DNA from 3 places in the Pseudarthrobacter sp. CC12 genome. Region 1 is predicted to be linked to each of the others. Evidence: riboswitches for the same ligand, from Rfam matches in the RefSeq annotation. Region 1 holds a riboswitch; each other region holds the start of a gene.
What was found. A riboswitch is a leader RNA that binds a small molecule or an ion and turns the genes downstream of it on or off. The one in region 1 is predicted to bind S-adenosylmethionine.

Region 1 (6,578 bases):
ACTCCTGCTGTATGATTGTTCCTGATCTTTTCCGTCCGGTTAGAATCAGGAAACGTCATCCCAATGCGGTGGCTGATGTATCGAAAGGCCTGCTTGCATGACGCGCACCGACCGGCTGACAGCGATTCTGGACCTGCTCGCCAGGACCGGCCAGGTGGAGGTCGATGAAATCGTCAGCACCCTCAACGTTTCCCCTGCCACGGCCCGGCGCGACCTGGACAGCCTTGCCAAGCGCCGCCTGCTGACGCGGACGCGCGGCGGCGCCACCACAGGCGCCCTGGCGTATGACCTGCCCGGGCGTTACAACCGCGACGACCATGCCGAAGCAAAGGAACAGATCGCCCAGTGCGCCGCTGCCCTAATCCGGCCCGGCGACGTCATCGGTCTCTGCGGGGGCACCACCAGCACCGCGCTTGCGCAGATCCTGGCCACCCGGGAGGACTTGAATGCGCCCTCCAACCAGCCGACGCTCACCGTCGTAACGAACGCCATCAACATTGCGGGCCAGTTGGCGGTCCGGCCCAACATCAAGGTGATGGTGACAGGCGGCATCCTCAACCCCCGGTCATACGAGCTCGTAGGCCCTTACACCGACATCATCATGCAGAAGGTGGTGCTGGACATTGCCTTCATCGGTGTCAACGGCATCGACCCGGAGGTGGGACCCACCAATACCGGGGAGGGGGAGGCTTCCGTCAATGCCCTGCTGGCGTCCCGTGCCAGGGTGTCCTACGTCCTGGCTGACTCCTCCAAAGTTGGCGTGCGGGCTTTTGCCACGATGGACGGCTACGACTTCACCCGGCTGATCACCGATTCCGGGATCTCTGCGCGGGACAAGGCAGCCTTTGAAGCCAACGGCACGGAAGTGATCGTGGCACCTGCCTGATGACCCCGGGAGGCTGTGGGGAGTTCCGTCAGGCAGGATCCAGAAACTGAAGGCAAGATGGGAACATGCTGGTTCCCTCCCGCCGTCGGCTGCGGCTCGAAGTCTGGATCGTCCTGGGGCTGTCCCTGGGCCAGTCCGCCGTCTACTCCGTGGTGCAGCTGCTGGACAAGATGACCCGCGCCCCGCTGGCCGAGGGCACGTCCACCCTGAACCGATCGCAGAGCACCCGCGAGTACTTCGACTTGACGTACCAGCTGCTCGACATCATCTTTGCGCTGGTTCCTGTGCTGCTGGTTCTCTACTTCCTCACCGACCAGCGCCAAGCTTCCCCCGGCGACGCACGGAACTCCGGTTCAGCATTCCGGAAGCTGGGGTTCAACTTCGCCCGGCCCGGAATGGACCTGCTGCAAGGCCTGGGGCTGGCCGCGCTGATTGGGATACCGTCCTTGGGGCTCTATGCGGCCGGCCGGGCGCTCGGCATCACCACAGCCATCATCCCCAGTGCCCTGGACGCCTACTGGTGGACCGTTCCAGTCCTGGTCCTCTCGGCGATGCGCCACGCGGTGCTCGAGGAAGTCATCGTGGTGGGGTACCTGATGGACCGCTTCGGCAAGTTCGGCTGGAGCACGCCACTGGCCATCGCCGTGAGCTCCGTGCTGCGTGGCAGCTACCACCTTTACCAAGGCTTCGGTCCCTTCATTGGCAACGCTGTGATGGGGGTGGTCTTCGCCTGGCTCTATACGCGCACCAAGCGCGTCATGCCGCTGGTCATCGCCCATGCGCTGCTGGACATCGTGGCATTCGTCGGCTTCAGCCTCTTCGGCAAGGCCGTGGGGCTGGGGTAGCTGTACAGCTATGGCCGCCGCGGTCTGCCGGTACCCGACTGAACGACCGCTGGGCGGTGGTCCGGCCTGCAGTAGCCCTAGTTGCGGGTTCTTGTTGATTCCAAGCATGCCTTCGTGAAGTCTTGCAGCATGGGTGGGGGACTACGACACGGATTGGCCTTGGGGAGTGCCGTCTTGGCGTTGGCCGGATGTTTGCTCATTGGGCGATTGTGGAGCATCCATGAACAGACGTCGGACTGGGTGCTCTGGCCTCGAGAGGTTCCTTCCAAAGTCCAGTTTGCCGGGCGCGAGTACAACTGCGGTCCTTACCCGGAGCCCGCACGGACTGATGTTTCCCTCCTGACGGTCCAAGGCAAAACCGCCGGTGGAGCCGACATCCTCGCCGCGCCCTCCTCCGACGAGGCCCGAGTATTCATCGTCGTGAGAACTGCCGAAAGAAATGTTGGCTGCGGCCTGCTGGGCGGGCCCTAGCTCCTGCCGCGGCCTGCGCGCTGTTTTCCGCCCTCACTTCAGGTGTAACAGCACTGCCAGTCCGCCTGCGGGTCAGCGGGCAGCTCGTAAAACCTTGCATGGAACTCATCCCACAGGGGATCCGCGGGGCGAAGCTCGCCGGGGTCCAGAAGGTCCTCACTTGGTGGTTCTTCGACAGGAGGATCAGACCACGGCGGCATCGATGCGAGGAGCTGCTGCCACTGCCCGTCCTCGACTGGCCCGGTGGCCCCCAATTCAACCCCTGCCACAACGGCACCCCGAACAGCGTGCGCCGGCAGGCTCCCCGGTGGCCAGTGGGTTGGTTCTGAATCCTGGTGTTCGGGGTTGTAGTGGCGTCCGGTGGGTGAGGTCCAGCCCGGTGGGTCCTTGCTCGTGGCCGGGCCGGGGGCCCATTGGCTGTGATGTTTGAGCCGATGGTGCTTACGGCAGAGCTGGGCCAGGTTGCTGACGTTGGTGGCGCCGCCGTGTTCCCACGCTTGGAGGTGGTCTGTTTCGTTGTCGGGGGTCTTGTTGGTGCAGCCGGGGAACGTGCATTGGGCATCGCGCAGCCTGATCCAGCGTTTGATGGCCCCCGTGAGCCGGTAGTTCTTCCTGCCGATCTCCAGGGGCGCCCCGTCCCGCGGGTCGACGAGGACCCGGTAGAAGGAGTCCGCGCCACCGGCGAGGAGTTTGCGGGCCATGGACGCGGGGATCGGGCCGAAGCCGTCCAGCATTGCTGGTTCGTCGGTGAGGCCGAGGAGCGAGAACACGGGCACGGTGACCAGGACGTCGGCCCTCGGCGTGGGGACTTTCCCGATGGCGGTGACTCCTGCGGGTCCCGCGCCACTCTCCCCGCCAAGAGCATTGCCGGCGCCGAGCAGCAGTGATGCGGCGATGTCGGGGCGGAGTTGGGTGAGCGTGCGGGGTTCGTTGGGGCCTTGGAGGCCGCGGGCGGTGGCGGTGGTCCGGTTCCAGATGGCGCACGCGGTATCGCCGGGAAGGTAGAGGGAGATCCAGGCCATGCCGTCCCGGTCCGGGGTGTACTCCATCCGCCGGTTTGCCAAACCTTTTACATGGCGCTTTTGGATTGATTCGGGGTGGTGGCGTTCCCGCCAGCCCCGGATCTTGGCCCGGAACCGGGACGGGACCAGTTCACCGGGCGCGGCACCCCGGGCCGGATCGGGTGCGGCGGGGTCGAAGAAGTGCGCCACCAGCCCGGCAGCCCCGACAGCGTCAAGGCCTTCGGTTTCGTCCGCGACGACGCGGGCGTGCTGCCACGACATGGTTCCGGTGGACAGGGCCTCGAACACCGGCGGTAGGGAACAGACCCGGCGGGACTGCTCCACCAACGCGCCTGCTGCGGCGGAGCCGATGGTGAGGACCCCGGCGATCTCCTCCACCACCGACATCTGCCCGTACGTGCGGTCCTCGATCGAAGCGTCCGGCGGGGTCATCGCCTCCTGGAACCCGGCGGCGTCGGCGGCGTCCTGCGCCGTCACTGCTGCAAGCTGCGCCTCCAAACGGGACGTAAGCTCCAGCCGCTCCAGCCGGATCTCATAGCGCCGCTGCAACACATCCACACCAGCACCAACACCGAAACCAACATCCAAACCGGATGCCAGGGAAGCGTCCTCCCGCTCCAGCGCATCCAGGGCAGCAACAGAGGCACGAACACCCTCCAACATCACCCCAAGACCACCGCCGATTCCCATACCCACAGCATCCAACGGGGGTCTGACAATTACAGATCAAACCGGTGGCGCTGCCTGCGCAGGTGAGCCGGCGCACCGAAGCGGGCCGCCGTCGTCGTACGTTTTCGACGCGAAGGTTGCATGTCGCAGCCCAAATGTGTGGCGCGAAAAAGAGCACGCGTTGCGTAGAAAAAGACGCGACCCTCACTTTGGCGCGGCAGCCGCTTAAATGGATTCGGCCGCCATTGGGTGGTGACGCCGTTGTCACCACCCAATGGCGGCCGAAGTTTGCCCGGGCACAACCCGGGGACCTCCCCGGAGTGGTCCGGGAGGAAGGGGAAGGGTCAGATGGTGACGGCTCCGTTGGCGGTCTCAAAGGTGACCGAGAGGATGCCCGGCGTACCGTGCGGGGCCACCCATTCCACCGCAACGTCCTCGAGCGGCTTCTCCACGGGCTCACCGAGCCACTCGGTGACGCGCGAGGCGGAACCGGCGATGGTCAGGCAGCTCATCTTGAGGTTGCTCTCGTAAGCGTGGGACGGGTGGAGGGAGGGGTCGCCCTCCCACTTGAGCATGTACGGCACCTGGGGATCGGCGATGAGGCCCAGGATGCCAATTTGCTTCCAGACCAGCTCGCGGCCGTCCGGGAACTTGCGGTTGCCGTTCACGGCAGCGCGGCCCAGGCGTTCCTCGAAGGGGGCGAGGTCGTCCACTTCGACGCACCAGCCCATCCAGCCGCCGCCGGCAGCGGAGCGGGCACGCACTGCCTGCCCGAACGGTGCCTTGTCCGACGCCGGGTGGTCAAGGACCTCGACGACTTCGAGGTACTTGTGGCCCGCCAGGGGGATGATCATATTCCGGGTTCCGAAGCGGGGGTGTACGCCACCCTTCACTGCCTCAACGCCGAGGGCAGTTGCAATACGTTCGGTAGTGGCCGCGAGGCCATCGTGTTCACAGGCGTAAGAGACGTGATCCATGCGCATGCGAACATCTTGGCACTTTGTGATCGGGCTCTCAGCTAAGGGTACCCTTACTGGCATTTTGGGCAGCCGCCGTCCCTGTCCAAATGCCCCTGGGCCTGCGCCAAGACCATGTTCGTCACAATGCTGTCCGGGCCGGATTGAAGTTCCTAGACTGGGCCCAGGTCATGAGTGCCAGCGCCAAGCCCCGGCTCGCTGGCCGGCAACCCTCCATCCGCGGTGGGGTGCCCCGGGTGAGGACCAGGCTGTCCGGCAATGGCCGGAGAGCAAGCGCGGCCCGTGGTGCTCCCAGCATGCCGGGCCCATGTCATAGGAGACTGAGATGTCCAACGGATGGTCCTTCGAAACCCGCCAGATCCATGCCGGCCAGGAGCCTGACAGCGCCACCGGAGCCCGCGCCCTTCCCATCTACCAGACCACGTCCTTCGTGTTCCCCAGTGCCGAGAGCGCGGCCAACCGCTTCGCCCTGGCCGAACTTGCACCCATCTACACCCGCATTGGCAATCCCACCCAGGACGCCGTCGAGCAACGTATCGCAAGCCTTGAAGGCGGCCTGGCGGCATTGCTGCTGAGCTCCGGCCAGGCCGCGGAGACGTTCGCGGTGCTGAACATCGCCGAGGCAGGCGACCATATAGTGGCCAGCCCCAGTCTTTACGGCGGAACCTACAACCTGTTCGCCCACACGTTGAAGAAGTTCGGCATCTCGGTGACCTTCGTGGCTGATCCTGACAATCTGGACCAGTGGCGCGGCGCCGTGCAGCCCAATACCAAGCTCTTCTTCGGTGAAGTGGTGTCCAACCCGCGCCAGGACGTCCTGGATATTGAGGGCATCTCCGAAGTGGCCCACCAGGCCGGCGTGCCCCTGATCGTGGACAACACCCTTTCCACCCCATACCTGATCCGCCCATTGGAGTGGGGCGCGGACATCGTCATCCACTCGGCCACCAAATACCTGGGCGGCCACGGCTCGGCCATCGCCGGCGTCATCGTCGATTCCGGCAGGTTCGATTTCGGCAAGGACCCGGAACGTTACCCCGGCTTCAACACCCCGGACCCCACCTATAACGGCCTGGTCTACGCACGCGACCTCGGCGAAGGCGGCGCGCTCGGCGCCAACCTCTCCTACATCCTCAAGGCCCGGGTGCAGTTGCTGCGCGACCTTGGCTCGGCGGTCTCGCCCTTCAACGCGTTCCTGATTTCCCAAGGCCTGGAGACCTTGAGCCTGCGGGTGGAGCGCCACGTTGCGAACGCAACGGAGGTTGCGCGCTGGCTGGAGGCAAGGGACGACGTCGAGTCCGTCGCCTACGCGGGGCTGCCGTCCAGCCCCTGGTACGAGCGTGGCCGCAAGTACGGGCCAAAGGGAACGGGCGCCGTGGTCGCCTTCAACCTGGCCGGCGGCGCGGAAGCCGGCAAGCGCTTCGTCGACGCACTGGAGCTGCACTCCCACGTGGCCAACATCGGCGACGTGCGTTCCCTGGTCATCCACCCGGCGTCGACCACGCACAGCCAGCTTTCGCCGGAGCAGCAGGTTGTGGCCGGCGTTCACCCGGGCCTGGTCCGGCTTTCCGTCGGTTTGGAGCACATCGACGACATCCTGGCTGACCTGGAGGCAGGCTTCCGGGCCGCCAAGGGCACCGGCGCCTAGACCCAACCGCGAGGGCGCAGCACGTGCCGGCCGGCAAGCCGGGAAGTCACAACCAGTCAT
Region 2 (6,578 bases), on a different contig from region 1:
GATTTGCCTTCCCCGCCGTCAACGTCACGTCCTCGCAGACGCTGAACGCAGCGCTCCGCGGCTTCGCCGAGGCAGAGTCCGACGGCATCGTGCAGGTTTCCACCGGCGGTGCCGCCTACTGGTCCGGCGCCTCCACCAAGGACATGGTTGCCGGTTCCCTGGGCTTCGCTGCCTTCGCCCGCGAAGTGGCCAAGAACTACGGTGTGAACATCGCCCTGCACACGGACCACTGCCCCAAAGACAAGCTGGACGGCTTTGTCCTGCCGCTGCTGGAAGCCTCCGAGGCCGAGGTCAAGGCCGGCCGGAACCCGCTCTTCAACTCGCACATGTGGGACGGTTCCGCCGAGACCCTGCAGGAGAACCTGAAGATCGCCCGCGACCTGCTGGCCCGCACCGCCGCCGCCAAGATGATCCTCGAGGTGGAGATCGGCACCGTCGGCGGCGAGGAAGACGGCGTCGAGAACGCCATCAACGACAAGCTCTACACCACGGTCGAGGACGCCCTCGCCACCATCGACGCCCTGGGCGCCGGCGAAAACGGCCGCTACATCACCGCCCTGACCTTCGGCAACGTCCACGGCGTCTACAAGCCCGGCGGCGTCAAGCTGCGCCCGGAGATCCTCAAGGACATCCAGGCCCAGGTGGGTGCCAAGATCGGCAAGGACAACCCGTTCGACCTCGTGTTCCACGGCGGCTCCGGCTCCTCCGACCAGGAAATCGCCGACGCCGTTTCCTACGGCGTGATCAAGATGAACATCGACACCGACACCCAGTACGCCTACACCCGTCCGGTCGCGGACCACATGTTCAAGAACTACGACGGTGTCCTGAAGGTCGACGGCGAAGTGGGCAACAAGAAGACCTACGACCCCCGCGTCTGGGGCGCCTCCGCCGAAGCCGGCCTGGCAGCCCGCGTGGTGGAAGCCACCAAGCAGCTCGGTTCGGCCGGAAAGACCTTCTAGATGTCGGACGAGTTCCGCCGCAACCTGATGGGGCCGGAGCCCACGCTCCTGCCTGCCGAAACCGAGGTGAACGGGCAGCTGGAGGCCGGGCACGAGGCCCTGGACCTGGTGGAAAGGCACCCCACGTCCTCACTGTTGTGGGCGATCCTGGCCGAGGAAGCGTGGGCCGAGGGGCGCACCATCGACTCCTACGCCTACGCCCGGGTGGGCTACCACCGCGGACTGGACGCGCTTCGCCGCAACGGGTGGCGCGGCGTAGGCCCCATCCCTTGGGAGCACGAGCCGAACCGTGGATTCCTGCGTGCCCTCTACTCCCTGGGCCGGGCGTCCTCCGCCATCGGCGAGGCCGACGAGCCGGAGCGGATCGAAAAGTTCCTCAACGACTCGGACCCCACAGCGAAGGCAGCCATCGAGGCGAAGTAGCAAGCTTGGATTAAAGCGCGACGACGGGTGGTTACCTTTCCTGGAAAGGTAACCACCCGTCGTCGTTCGTTCGTTTATGGCTTGGCGATGCCTGTGCGGGCCATGGCATCGGCGTAGGCCGCGCGCATGTCCTCGAGGTATTCCTCCTGGCGCGCCGGGGAACCGGCGAAGGCGCGGCCGCTCAGCGACCGGACCTTGTAGGTCTTCAGGCCGCGGCGCCAGAGCAGGGGCACCTCCGTCTTCAGCAGGAGGTTGGCCAGGCGGTTGGCTTCAGTGCCGTGCGCCACGATCACGGAGGCGCGGGGGACCAGGGCGAGGAACTTCAGCAGCGGCTTCAGGCCGGCCTGGATCTGGTCCGGAGTGAACTTGCCGTTGACTTCGCCGGGGATGTGCCAGGGGTGGACGTTCCACGGCATCACGAACTCGGGGCGCAGCCCCAGCTTCCACTGGAGCCCCAGCATTCGGGTCGCGGCGTCCTGGTCCCCGGCAGTGATGAAGCCGGACGGGTCCGCCTCGCCGATGTTAGAGAACAGGCTGATGATGCGGCATTCCTCAACGTCGTGCATCGGGTCCACATAGGGCACCACGGTTCCGGGCTTGGCCTCCTGCAGGGAATCACACAGTTCATTGACGGCGGCAACGCTGGGTTCGTAGCGGCGGCTCATGAGCTGTTCGTGGAATGTTTCTGGGGCCAGGGCTGTCATGAAGTGCTGGTTCTCCTGCGGGGATTGATATTGCTTCCACCGGTGAAAATGGGCGCGCGGCGGCGCGGATCATCAACGGCGGTTAGTTGGGGTGGGCCGATTCCTGGTCGGCCTCTGCCAGTTTACCAAGCCCGGGGAAACGAAACGCCGGCCGCCCCTTCCGGTGATGGAAGGCACAGCCGGCGCAGCGGTACGACGGACTACCAGAGGCGGTTGGTGGCGCGGCGAGCACCCTCGCCGAGGGCCTCCAGCTTGGCGAAGGCGATCTGTGGGTGCACCCTGCCGCCCAGGCCGCAGTCGGTGGAGGCAATGACATTTTCGCGGCCCACGACGTCGGCAAAGCGGACAATGCGGTCAGCCACCAGGTCGGGGTGTTCCACCACGTTGGTGGCATGCGACACGACGCCCGGGATGATGACCTTGCCCTCGGGGAGCTTGGTGTCCTCCCATACACGCCATTCGTGTTCGTGGCGGACGTTGGCTGCCTCGAAGGAGTATGCGCCCGCGTTGACCTGCAGCACCGAGCCGATGATGTCGGCGAAAGGGATGTCCGTGGTGTGCGGGCCGTGCCAGGAACCCCAGCAGACATGCAGCCGGATCTGTTCCTGGGGCAGGTCCCGGAGGGCCCAGTTGGTGGCCTCGACGCGCAGCTGGATGAACTTCAGGTAGTCCTCCAGGCTGGGCTCGGGATTGATCTGGTCCCAGCTCTCGGCCAGGGACGGATCGTCGAGCTGCACGGTGAGGCCGGCGTCGACGATGGCCTTGTATTCCTCCCGCATGGCATCGGCACAGGCGTAGACAAGTTCCTCATCGGACTTGTAGTACTCGTTGGCCACGCGGGCGCACGAGCCGGGAGAGAGGGATGCCACGAAGCCGTCCGACAACCCGGCGGCGGCGAGGCCGGTTTTCAGGTTCTTGATGTCCGATGCCACCAGGTCCTGGCCCGTGTAGGTCAGGGGTCCGGCGATCTTGGGCTGGGTCACGCTCTTGCGGTGGGACAGGATGCCCGAGGACGGGTCGTTGTAGGCCTCGTTGAACGCCTGCCGGTCGCGCCTGTCGGGGAAGGAGGTCAGGACAATGTTGCCGGGGGAGGAGCGGTGCACCTGGGCATCGGCCCAGCGGTCCACATTGGTTGGCTCCAGGCCGCCCAGCCGTGCGAAGGAGTAGTTCCACCAGGCGCCATAGTCCACGGAGTTGGCCATCGTGTGCCCGTATTCGCCGTCGTTGGGAATGTCGATCCCGAGGTCCTTCTGGCGCCGGACCACGTCCACCACGGAGGTTTCCAGGAGGTCCAGGAATTCAGGGGTGACGCCGTCGGTTTCCTTGGCGGCATTGGCCGCGATGAGTTCCGGGGTGCGGGGCAACGATCCGGCGTGGGTGACGCGGATGTGGTCGGTGTTCAGGGGCATGCTGGAATCTTCCTTTCCATCGGTCCTGGCAGTAGCACCTTCGGTCCGGCAGGAATCCTGCTGGACCGTGGTTGCTGCGGCGTCATCGAGCCAGGTCTCTCGGCCGCTCCGGATGGTTCACTCTCACTAAATCGAGAGACCCACCTTGGGGCAAGTCCGTGCGGCTTTATGTCGCGGCCCGCTGCCCGGCTGCTTCCCTGCCCTTGCCCGGCGGCCAGCAGCATACTTACAGACTTTGTCCAGCCTGTTGACAGGTTTCGTTAAGCTTGGTTGGCTGAGGTCACATGCCACCGCCGCAACGGAGCTGGCCGGTGGCGCCCCGATGCACTCGAAAGAGGTAACGCACTGTGAATAAATCCCTGGCAAATTTCAGGACCCTCGCCGCCTCCGGAGCCCTGGCGCTGGCCGTCGTCGCAGGACCCGCCCCGCTGGCACACGCTGTGGGCGAAGGCCCCAATTACGACGGCAACGGCCAGATCACCACCTCCAAGCTCGCCACGTACGAACAGATGGTCTCATTCCTGAAGGACCAGGACGCCCGCCAGCCGGCAATGGAGCTGGAGGTCATCGGGCAAACGGTCAAGGGGCGCGACATCCACCTGGTCAAGTACATTTCGGACCCCGCCAAGCCCACGATTCTGTACCTGACCCAGCAGCACGGCAACGAGCAGCTCACCACCGAGGGCGCCATGGAGTTCATCAAGCACCTGGGGACCGGTAAATCCGCGGACATCCTCAAAGGCGTGAACATCCTGGTGGTGCCCATGCTCAATGCGGACGGGGCCATGGGGGACGTGAACTTCTCCCTGGAAAACTACCTTGCCAAGGGGGACCGCAACCTCACCCGCTACAACGCCGAGGGCGTGGACCTGAACCGCGACCATGTGGCCAAGGTCCAGCCGGAGACCCAGGCGCTGCACAACAACGTCATGCGCAAGTACCGGATCGACTACATGATCGACCTGCACCACCAGGGCACCCGGGCCGAGCGTGACGGCAAGCTGGTATCCGGCTCCATCCTGTACCCCACCACCCCCAACGCCGACCCCGCCGTCGTCGAAAAATCAAAGCAGCTTGGCGCCGTGGTCTTCAACAACGTCGACTCCACCGGCTGGGGACACCTGGGCAAGTACCAGGGTGGCAGCGCCGAAACCATCAGCCGAAACGGCATCTCCGTGGAGTACGGCATCGCCACCCTGCTCTTCGAGATGCGCGGCATGTCGGACCACTACCTGGACGGCTATGCTCTCGGGCAGCGCAGCAACGGCTACCTGATCAAGCAGACTGTCACCACGCTGAGCTCCACGGCCGCAGCCATCGCGGACGGGTCCATTGCCGACGCCGACACCTCCTTCTGGAACACACTCGCCGAACAGACGTCCCGCCCCGCCGGGGAGGCTGAGGACGAATAGGCGGCACCGCCCGCCGCGGCCTTTTGGCAGAAACGGCCGCGGCGGGCCACAACAGTGGACGAAGTGCCCTATCGGCTAAACTTGGGTGGTAAGAGCCCCGGAACTCTTGCTTCGCTGCGCCGTGCTGCGGCTGTGCGAAGGCCGGTCTGTTCGGGGCATTCTCATGAACGGCGCTGCATCGGCCTGCCACCTGGTGGCCGGGCCCGGGCAGCCCGAACGAATGGGGGAGGATCCCATGCCAGCAATTGTGATCGTAGGAGCCCAGTGGGGCGACGAAGGAAAAGGCAAGGCCACCGACCTGCTGGGCGGCCGTGTTGACTACGTCGTCAAGCCCAACGGCGGCAACAACGCCGGGCACACCGTCGTCGTAGGCGGTGAAAAGTACGAACTCAAGCTTCTGCCGGCCGGCATTCTCAGCCCCAACGCCGTTCCCATCATCGGCAACGGCTGCGTGGTGAACCTGGAGGCCCTCTTCCAGGAAATCGACGGACTCCAGGCGCGTGGCGCCGACACCTCAAAGCTGCGGGTCTCCGCCAACGCCCACCTGGTGGCGCCGTACCACCAGGTGCTGGACAAGGTAACCGAACGCTTCCTGGGCAGCCGGGCCATTGGCACCACCGGCCGCGGCATCGGCCCTGCCTACATGGACAAGGTTGCCCGGCTGGGCATCCGCGTCCAGGATGTCTTTGACGAATCGATCCTCCGCCAGAAGGTGGAAGGCTCGCTGCGGCAGAAGAACGAACTCCTGGTCAAGGTCTACAACCGCCGCAGTGTGGTGGTGGACGAGATCGTGGAGTACTTCCTGTCCTTCGCCGAGCGGCTCCGCCCGCTGGTCATCGACAGCACCCTGGTCCTGAACTCCGCGCTCGATGAGGGCAAGGTAGTCCTGATGGAGGGCGGCCAGGCAACCTTCCTGGACGTGGACCACGGCACCTACCCGTTCGTGACCTCCTCCAACCCCACCGCCGGCGGCGCCTCCGTGGGCTCCGGCATCGGCCCTACCCGGATCTCCCGCTCCATCGGCATCATCAAGGCCTACACCACCCGCGTTGGTGCCGGCCCATTCCCCACCGAACTCTTCGATGAGATGGGCATGTACCTGCAGAAGACCGGCGGCGAATTCGGCGTCAACACCGGACGCCCGCGCCGCTGTGGTTGGTACGATGCGGTCCTGGCGCGGCACGCCTCCCGCGTAAACGGCTTCACTGACTACTTCGTCACCAAGCTGGACGTGCTCACCGGCATCGAGCAGATTCCGGTATGTGTCGCCTACGACGTGGACGGTGTCCGGCACGACGAAATGCCCATGACGCAGACCGAGTTCCACCACGCGAAGCCCATCTTCGAGTACTTCGACGGCTGGACCGAGGACATCACCGGAGCCCGGACGCTGGCAGACCTTCCGGAGAACGCGCGCAACTACGTGCTGGCCCTGGAAAAGCTTTCCGGAACCCGGTTCTCCGCCATCGGCGTTGGCCCGGACCGGGACCAGACCATCGTGGTGAACGACCTCATCAAGGACTAGATTTTGTGGGCCCACGCCCGCGGGGTTCCCTGGTCGCATTTGCGGGGCTGGGGAGCGGGCGGGGACTACGACGGCGGCAGGCCACCTTCGCAGGTGGCCTGCCGCTTCTTTTTGGCAGCCGGAAAGCGAATTTACACAGGCTT
Region 3 (6,578 bases), on a different contig from region 1:
TGCCCGGCGACGGCGCCTTTGGTCCTGACCTGGAAGTTGTTCCGATCCCGGCGTCAGCGGCGCCATCCACCACCAGGATCGACTGCGGGCTGGCCGGCACCGTCATGCGGTTCGTCCCACCACTTGCGGCGCTCCGCAGCGGAGCCAGCGTGTTCGACGGTGATCCGCACGCCCGGAAGCGTCCCATGGGAACCATCATCGAAGCCCTCAAAGCTTTGGGCGTCGCGGTTTCCGCCGAGGACGGGAGCACGCCGTCGTCCCTTCCCTTCGTGGTGGAAGGGACCGGCGCGGTCCGGGGCGGCCACCTGGTGATCGATGCCAGCGCGTCGTCGCAGTTCGTCTCCGCCCTCCTGCTGGTGGGAGCAAGGTTCGACGACGGCCTGCACCTTGAGCACGTCGGGAAACCGGTGCCAAGCCTGGACCACATCAACATGACGGTGGCTGTCCTCCGCGGCGCCGGCGTCTCCGTGGACGATTCGGTCCCCAACCACTGGGTGGTGGCCCCGGGACCCATACAAGCCTTCGACCAAAGAATCGAACAGGACCTCTCCAACGCGGGGCCGTTCCTGGCAGCGGCCCTGGCATCGCAGGGCACCGTCCGCATCCCCAACTGGCCCACGGAAACGCAGCAGGTGGGCGACCTCTGGCGCGGCATCCTCACCCGGATGGGAGCCACGGTCACCCTGGAGGACGGACTCCTGACCGTCACCGGCGGCCCCGAAATCAAGGGTGGCGACTTTGCCGACACCAGTGAACTGGCTCCTACGGTCGCGGCACTCTGTGCCCTTGCCACGGGGCCTTCCCGGCTCAGCGGAATCGCCCACCTTCGCGGGCACGAAACTGACCGGCTCGCCGCCCTGGTCACCGAGATCAACCGGCTCGGCGGCGACGCCGAGGAAACCAGCGACGGCCTGGTCATCCGGCCAGCCCCGCTGCACGCCGGCGTCGTCCACAGCTACGCCGACCACCGCATGGCCACTGCCGGGGCAATCCTGGGCCTCTCGGTAAGCGGCGTCCAGGTGGAGGACATCGCCACTACCGCCAAGACCATGCCCGACTTCCCGCAGCTGTGGGCCGGCATGCTGGCCCAGGCTGCTCCCGAGGTACCGCGGCCGGAAGAGCCTGGCAGTGGCGCGGAGCACTGACTCCTGGGACGAATCCGACGTCCGGATCCGCCCCAGCAAGAAAGGTTCCCGTCCCCGCACCAAAGACCGGCCCAGCCATGACGACGCCGTTACCGGGCGGATCATTACGGTTGACCGCGGCCGGTACACGGCAGTGGTGGGCGAGGACTCGGACAACGAGCGCATCGTCATCGCAGCGCGTGCCCGTGAACTCCGCCGGTCACCTGTCGTTGCGGGAGACTTCGTATCGCTCGTGGGGGACGTGTCAGGCGCGCCGGACACGCTGGCCCGCCTGGTGAAAATCCAGGACCGCCACACCCTCCTGCGCCGGAGCGCCGACGATACCGACCCCGTGGAGCGGGCGGTGGTGGCCAACGCGGACCAGCTGGTCATCGTGGTGGCGGCTGCCAACCCGGAACCCCGCACCGGGTTCATCGACCGTGCCCTGGTGGCTGCCTACGACGCCGGGATCGAGCCGATCCTGCTGGTCACCAAGGCCGACGTCAAGGACCCCGCCGAGCTCCTCTCCAATTACACGCACCTGGACTTCCCGGTGATCATCAGCAAGACCGCCGACGCTCAGGCTTCCGGGATCGACGCGCGCTCTGACGACGGCCTCTCCGCCCGGCTGGACAGCACTGCGGTGGCGGCCCTCCGCGCCCACCTCGACGGCAGGGTCACCGTGATGCTGGGGCACTCCGGCGTGGGCAAGTCAACCATGGTGAACGCGCTGACCGGTGCCGAGCGGGCCACCGGCGGCGTCAACGCCGTAACCGGACGTGGCCGCCACACGTCGTCGTCGGCCCTGGCCCTGCGCCTGGCTGACGCGCCGGCCGGAAGCTGGATCATTGACACCCCCGGTATCCGTTCCTTCGGACTGGCCCATGTGGACCCGGACCGGATCCTGCGCTCCTTCCCGGACCTCTCCCCTGGCATCGAAAACTGTGAACGCGGGTGCAAGCACACGGCAAACGCGGTGAACTGCGGCCTCGACGACTGGGTGGCAGGCGGGCACGCAGGTCCCACCGGCCCGGCACGCCTGGCGTCGCTCCGGCGCCTGCTCGGCACGGATCCGCGCATGGAAGCACAGGAAACCAAGGAGCTCGGCAGCGTCAACTGACGCGTTCTCCCGGCAGAAGCGTCCGCAGACGGTAGTTTGTAACCATGATCCAACCCGCTTCGAGCTACAACGATGACCTGCGCCTGGCCCATGTCCTGGCCGACTCCGTGGATGACCAGACCATGAGCCGCTTCAAGGCCCTGGACCTCCACGTTGAGACCAAGCCGGACCTGACGCCCGTCACCGACGCCGACAAGGCAGCAGAGGAAGCCATCCGCGGCCAGCTCTCCCGCTCCCGGCCCCGCGATGCCGTCCTGGGCGAGGAGTTCGGCAGCACCGGGCACGGTTCACGGCGCTGGATCATCGATCCCATTGACGGGACAAAGAACTTTGTCAGGGGCGTCCCGGTCTGGGCCACCCTGATCGCCCTGGTGGACGAAGGCGAACCCGTGGTGGGCGTGGTCAGCGCCCCGGCCCTCGGCAAGCGCTGGTGGGCGGCAAAGGGCATGGGCGCCTACATGGGCAGGTCCCTGGCAGCTGCCACCCGGCTGCGCGTCTCCAACGTGTCCAGCCTCTCCGACGCCTCCCTCTCCTACTCCAGCCTGAGCGGCTGGAAGGAACGCGGCAACCTCGACGATTTCCTCGGGCTGACCGAGGACGTCTGGCGGACCCGGGCATACGGCGATTTCTGGTCGTACTGCATGGTGGCAGAGGGCTCCGTGGACATCGCCTGCGAACCGGAACTCAACCTCTACGACATGGCTGCGCTGGTGCCGATCGTGGTCGAGGCGGGGGGCCGGTTCACCTCCCTCGAGGGCGAGGACGGACCGTTCGGCGGGAACGCGCTGGCCACCAACTCAATCCTGCACTCCGAGGTCCTGCACCGCCTCAACCCTTACCTGGACGATCTGCTGTAACTGCCACGGTTTGCCCGCTTGGACGAATATTGCGACGCCGGACACCTCCAGAAGGAGGTGTCCGGCGTCGTTTATTCGATATTGCGTAATAAAGCCCTTAACAATTGGCCCGGCTTCCAGCCTGGCCGCCCCATGTCCTACGCTTTTATTCAGGTCACGAGTGCCAGCGCAAAACCCCGGTTTGCTGGCCGGCAACCCTCCATTCGCGGCGGGGTGCCCCGGGTGACGACCAGGCCGGTCCGGAGTGGATGCGGCAAGCGCGGATTCCGTACGCCGGAGTCCTGTACACAAGTGAGGTCTCTGTGACAACTGCCACCGTCTCCCCCAAACCCGTCACCGAATCCGCCGTTGCTGCCGAACGCCGTGCCGCCGCCGGCCGCCCGCTCGCTGCAGTCACCGGGGCCGAAATCCAAGCACCACTGATAACCGGCGGCCACGTGCGGTACGCCAACCTTGATTACGGGGCATCGGCCCCTGCACTCTCCGTGGTGTCCGCTTACCTCAACGAGATCCTGCCCTACTACGCCAGCGTCCACCGCGGCGCCGGGTACGCCTCCCAGATCAGCACCTCCGTGTACGAGAACGCACGCAGCATCGTCCGGGACTTCGTGGGCGGCCGGCCGGACGATTCGGTCATCTTCACCCGGAACACCACCGATTCGCTGAACCTCCTGGCGGGCTGCCTGCCCCGGACGGACGGACGGCCCGCCGGTGACGTCCTCTACCTGGACATCGAACACCACGCCAACCTCCTGCCGTGGCAGGGCGTCCCGCACCGCAGCATCGTTGCCGCGGACACCATCGCCGGCACCCTTGACGCGGTCCGCGCCGAACTCGAACAGGGCGGCGTCAGCCTCCTGGCCGTCACCGGCGCCTCCAACGTCACCGGCGAGATCCTCCCCATCCGGGCCCTGGCCGCGCTGGCCCACCAGCACGGCGCCCGGATCGTGGTGGACGCGGCCCAGCTCGCGCCGCACCGCCGGGTGGACATCAGCGCGGACGACGTCGACTACCTCGCCTTTTCCGGCCACAAGCTGTACGCGCCGTTCGGCGCAGGCGTCCTGGTAGGCCAGCCTGACTGGCTGGATTCCGGCGTCCCGCACCTCGCCGGCGGCGGGGCGGTCAAGGAAGCACGGCTCGACGGCGTCAGCTGGGCCACCGGGCCGGCCCGCCACGAAGGAGGCTCGCCGAACGTCCTCGGCGCCGCCACCCTGGCACGCGCCACGCAGGTCATCGCCGAACTCGACCAGGACAGGTGGCATGCGCACGAGTCCGCGATCCGCTCCTTCCTGGTGGAGGGCCTCCAGGGCATCGACGGCGTCACCGTCCACCAGATCTTCAAGGACACCAATCCGGAAACGGACACCATCGGCGTGGTCAACTTCTCCGTCGAGGGCTACGACGCAGGGCTGGTGGCCGCCTACCTTTCCGCAGAGCACGGCGTGGGCCTGCGGGACGGACGCTTCTGCGCCCATCCCCTGCTGAAGCGCCTGGGCCTGCCGTCCGGCTCCCTCCGGGCGAGTTTCGGCGTGGGCTCGCGGCTGGAGGATGCTGAACGCCTCCTTGCCGGTATCCGGGCTTTGCGCAGCAACGGACTCGGGTGGGACTACGTGGTGGACGCAGGCCGCTGGGTGCCCGCCAACGACTTCCGCACCTACCCGCACTGGGCACCCAATACCCCCGGGACGGCCGGCGCGGCCCCCTGCCTCGACGACTAGCGGGGTAACGGCGGCTGCCTGCCGGCACCGGCCATGCGGTAAATTCGAAGGACATCCGCAGGCAGGACCGGAAGGAGGCCACGCGTGGTTCGGGGTGGCCCCAGGCTTGATCACGGCCGGCGCACGGAGCTCGGGCAGAGCTTCCAGGACGGCGGCCGCCACTACCAGCGCGTCCGCCCCGGCTATCCGGCGGAATCCGCACGGTGGCTGGTGCCTGCCGGGGCCCGTGACGCCCTGGACGTCGGGGCGGGTACCGGTAAATTCACCGCCTTGCTGCTGGCCATGGGACTGGATGTCACCGCCGTCGATCCTTCTGCGGACATGCTTGCCCAGCTGAAGACCCACTGCCCGGCCGCCACGGCTGCGGCGGGGACGGCCGAGGCCACAGGCCTTCGGGATGCGGCCTTCGACGTGGTCACCGTTGCCCAGGCGTGGCACTGGTGCGATCCCCTCGCTGCGAGCACCGAACTGGCTCGCGTCCTGCGCCCGCACGGAACCCTGGGCCTGGTCTGGAACCAGCTGGACACCTCTGTCCCCTGGGTGCACCGGCTCTCCCGGATCATGCACGCCGGCGACGTCTACCGGCCCGGCCACAAGCCCGTCGTCGGGCCCGAATTCCACGGGCTTGAGGGGCATGTGACGCACTGGCAGGACCGGGTGACCACCAGTGACCTGATGGAGCTCACCAAATCGCGCAGCTACTACCTGCGGGCCGGTGAGGCGACGCGGGCGAAGGTCCTTGCCAACCTCGACTGGTACCTGCACGAACACCTGGCCCATGCTCCGGGGCAGGAACTCGACCTCCCCTACCTGACGCTGGCCTGGCGCGCCGCCAAGGCCTGACCCGGGGCCGCCCCTGCCGGACCGGCCAAACCGGTAGGCTTGGACCTGTGAAGACCAGCGCGCCCTCCTCCTCGATCGAGGACTACGTCAAGGTCATCTATTCATTCACGGAATGGCAGGACAAGCCCATCACGTCCTCCCAGCTGGCACAGCGGCTGGGCGTGGCGAATTCCTCGGTGTCGGAGATGGTCCGCAAGCTGAAGGACCAGGGGCTGGTGGACCACAAGCCCTACAGCGCAGTCACCCTGACCGAGTCCGGCCTGCGCCTGGCCCTGTCAATGGTCCGGCGCCACCGGCTCATCGAGACCTACCTCGTCCAGCGTCTTGGCTACAGCTGGGACGAGGTCCACGATGAAGCCGAACAGCTGGAGCACGCGGTCTCGGATACGTTCATCGAACGCGTCGCAGCCAAACTCGGAAACCCGGAACGGGACCCGCACGGCGATCCCATTCCCACCGCGGACGGCCAGGTGCTGATGCCCAGCGCCCATCTCCTCGCCGGGCTGGACCAGGGGCACAGCGGAAAAATCACCCGTATCAGCGATGACAATCCTGAGCTCCTGCGGTATCTCGCCGCCCAGGACATCGATCTCGACGCCGAGGTTGAGGTACTGGGTCGGCGCCCGTTCGGCGGTGCACTGATGGTGCGCATCGCCGGCCCCGGCGGCACCCGCGACTTCGACCTTGCGGATGAGATCGCCTCGGCGTTGTGGGTCTCCACCGAAACGCCCCACCCCGGCTGCATCCTGGGAAGCTGAATCACCGGCGCACCGCCGATTTGGCCGCCTCCCGTATCGTGGAACGTGATGATCAGCAGACGCGACGCAGCAATAACCCTGGATGTTCCCCTTGAGATGGCGCAGCGCCATGGCCTGCCGAAGTGGATGTCTGAGGCCGAGCTCCGCAGCATCCTGGA

Region 2: it holds a riboswitch for S-adenosylmethionine, as region 1 does, so the genes downstream of both, PV772_RS07130 (cobalamin-independent methionine synthase II family protein) here and PV772_RS05280 (bifunctional o-acetylhomoserine/o-acetylserine sulfhydrylase) in region 1, are expected to answer to the same signal.
Region 3: it holds a riboswitch for S-adenosylmethionine, as region 1 does, so the genes downstream of both, PV772_RS19915 (aminotransferase class V-fold PLP-dependent enzyme) here and PV772_RS05280 (bifunctional o-acetylhomoserine/o-acetylserine sulfhydrylase) in region 1, are expected to answer to the same signal.

Annotation. Positions count from the first base shown of each region.
Region 1 is NZ_JARDJH010000004.1:174,440-181,017, reverse strand. Features, by position in the region: gene PV772_RS05300 (DeoR/GlpR family DNA-binding transcription regulator) at 98-886, shown strand; gene PV772_RS05295 (CPBP family intramembrane glutamic endopeptidase) at 952-1,731, shown strand; gene PV772_RS05290 (DUF222 domain-containing protein) at 2,241-3,914, opposite strand; gene PV772_RS05285 (VOC family protein) at 4,238-4,876, opposite strand; SAM riboswitch class IV at 5,037-5,152, shown strand; gene PV772_RS05280 (bifunctional o-acetylhomoserine/o-acetylserine sulfhydrylase) at 5,196-6,518, shown strand.
Region 2 is NZ_JARDJH010000006.1:95,082-101,659, reverse strand. Features, by position in the region: gene fbaA (class II fructose-bisphosphate aldolase) at 1-962, shown strand, start outside; gene PV772_RS07140 (DUF3151 domain-containing protein) at 963-1,385, shown strand; gene PV772_RS07135 (uracil-DNA glycosylase) at 1,460-2,089, opposite strand; gene PV772_RS07130 (cobalamin-independent methionine synthase II family protein) at 2,290-3,498, opposite strand; SAM riboswitch class I at 3,512-3,617, opposite strand; gene PV772_RS07125 (M14 family zinc carboxypeptidase) at 3,846-4,910, shown strand; gene PV772_RS07120 (adenylosuccinate synthase) at 5,146-6,435, shown strand.
Region 3 is NZ_JARDJH010000041.1:11,020-17,597, reverse strand. Features, by position in the region: gene aroA (3-phosphoshikimate 1-carboxyvinyltransferase) at 1-1,145, shown strand, start outside; gene rsgA (ribosome small subunit-dependent GTPase A) at 1,129-2,244, shown strand; gene hisN (histidinol-phosphatase) at 2,289-3,101, shown strand; SAM riboswitch class IV at 3,254-3,367, shown strand; gene PV772_RS19915 (aminotransferase class V-fold PLP-dependent enzyme) at 3,404-4,819, shown strand; gene PV772_RS19910 (class I SAM-dependent methyltransferase) at 4,904-5,662, shown strand; gene PV772_RS19905 (metal-dependent transcriptional regulator) at 5,710-6,420, shown strand; gene PV772_RS19900 (hypothetical protein) at 6,469-6,578, shown strand, end outside.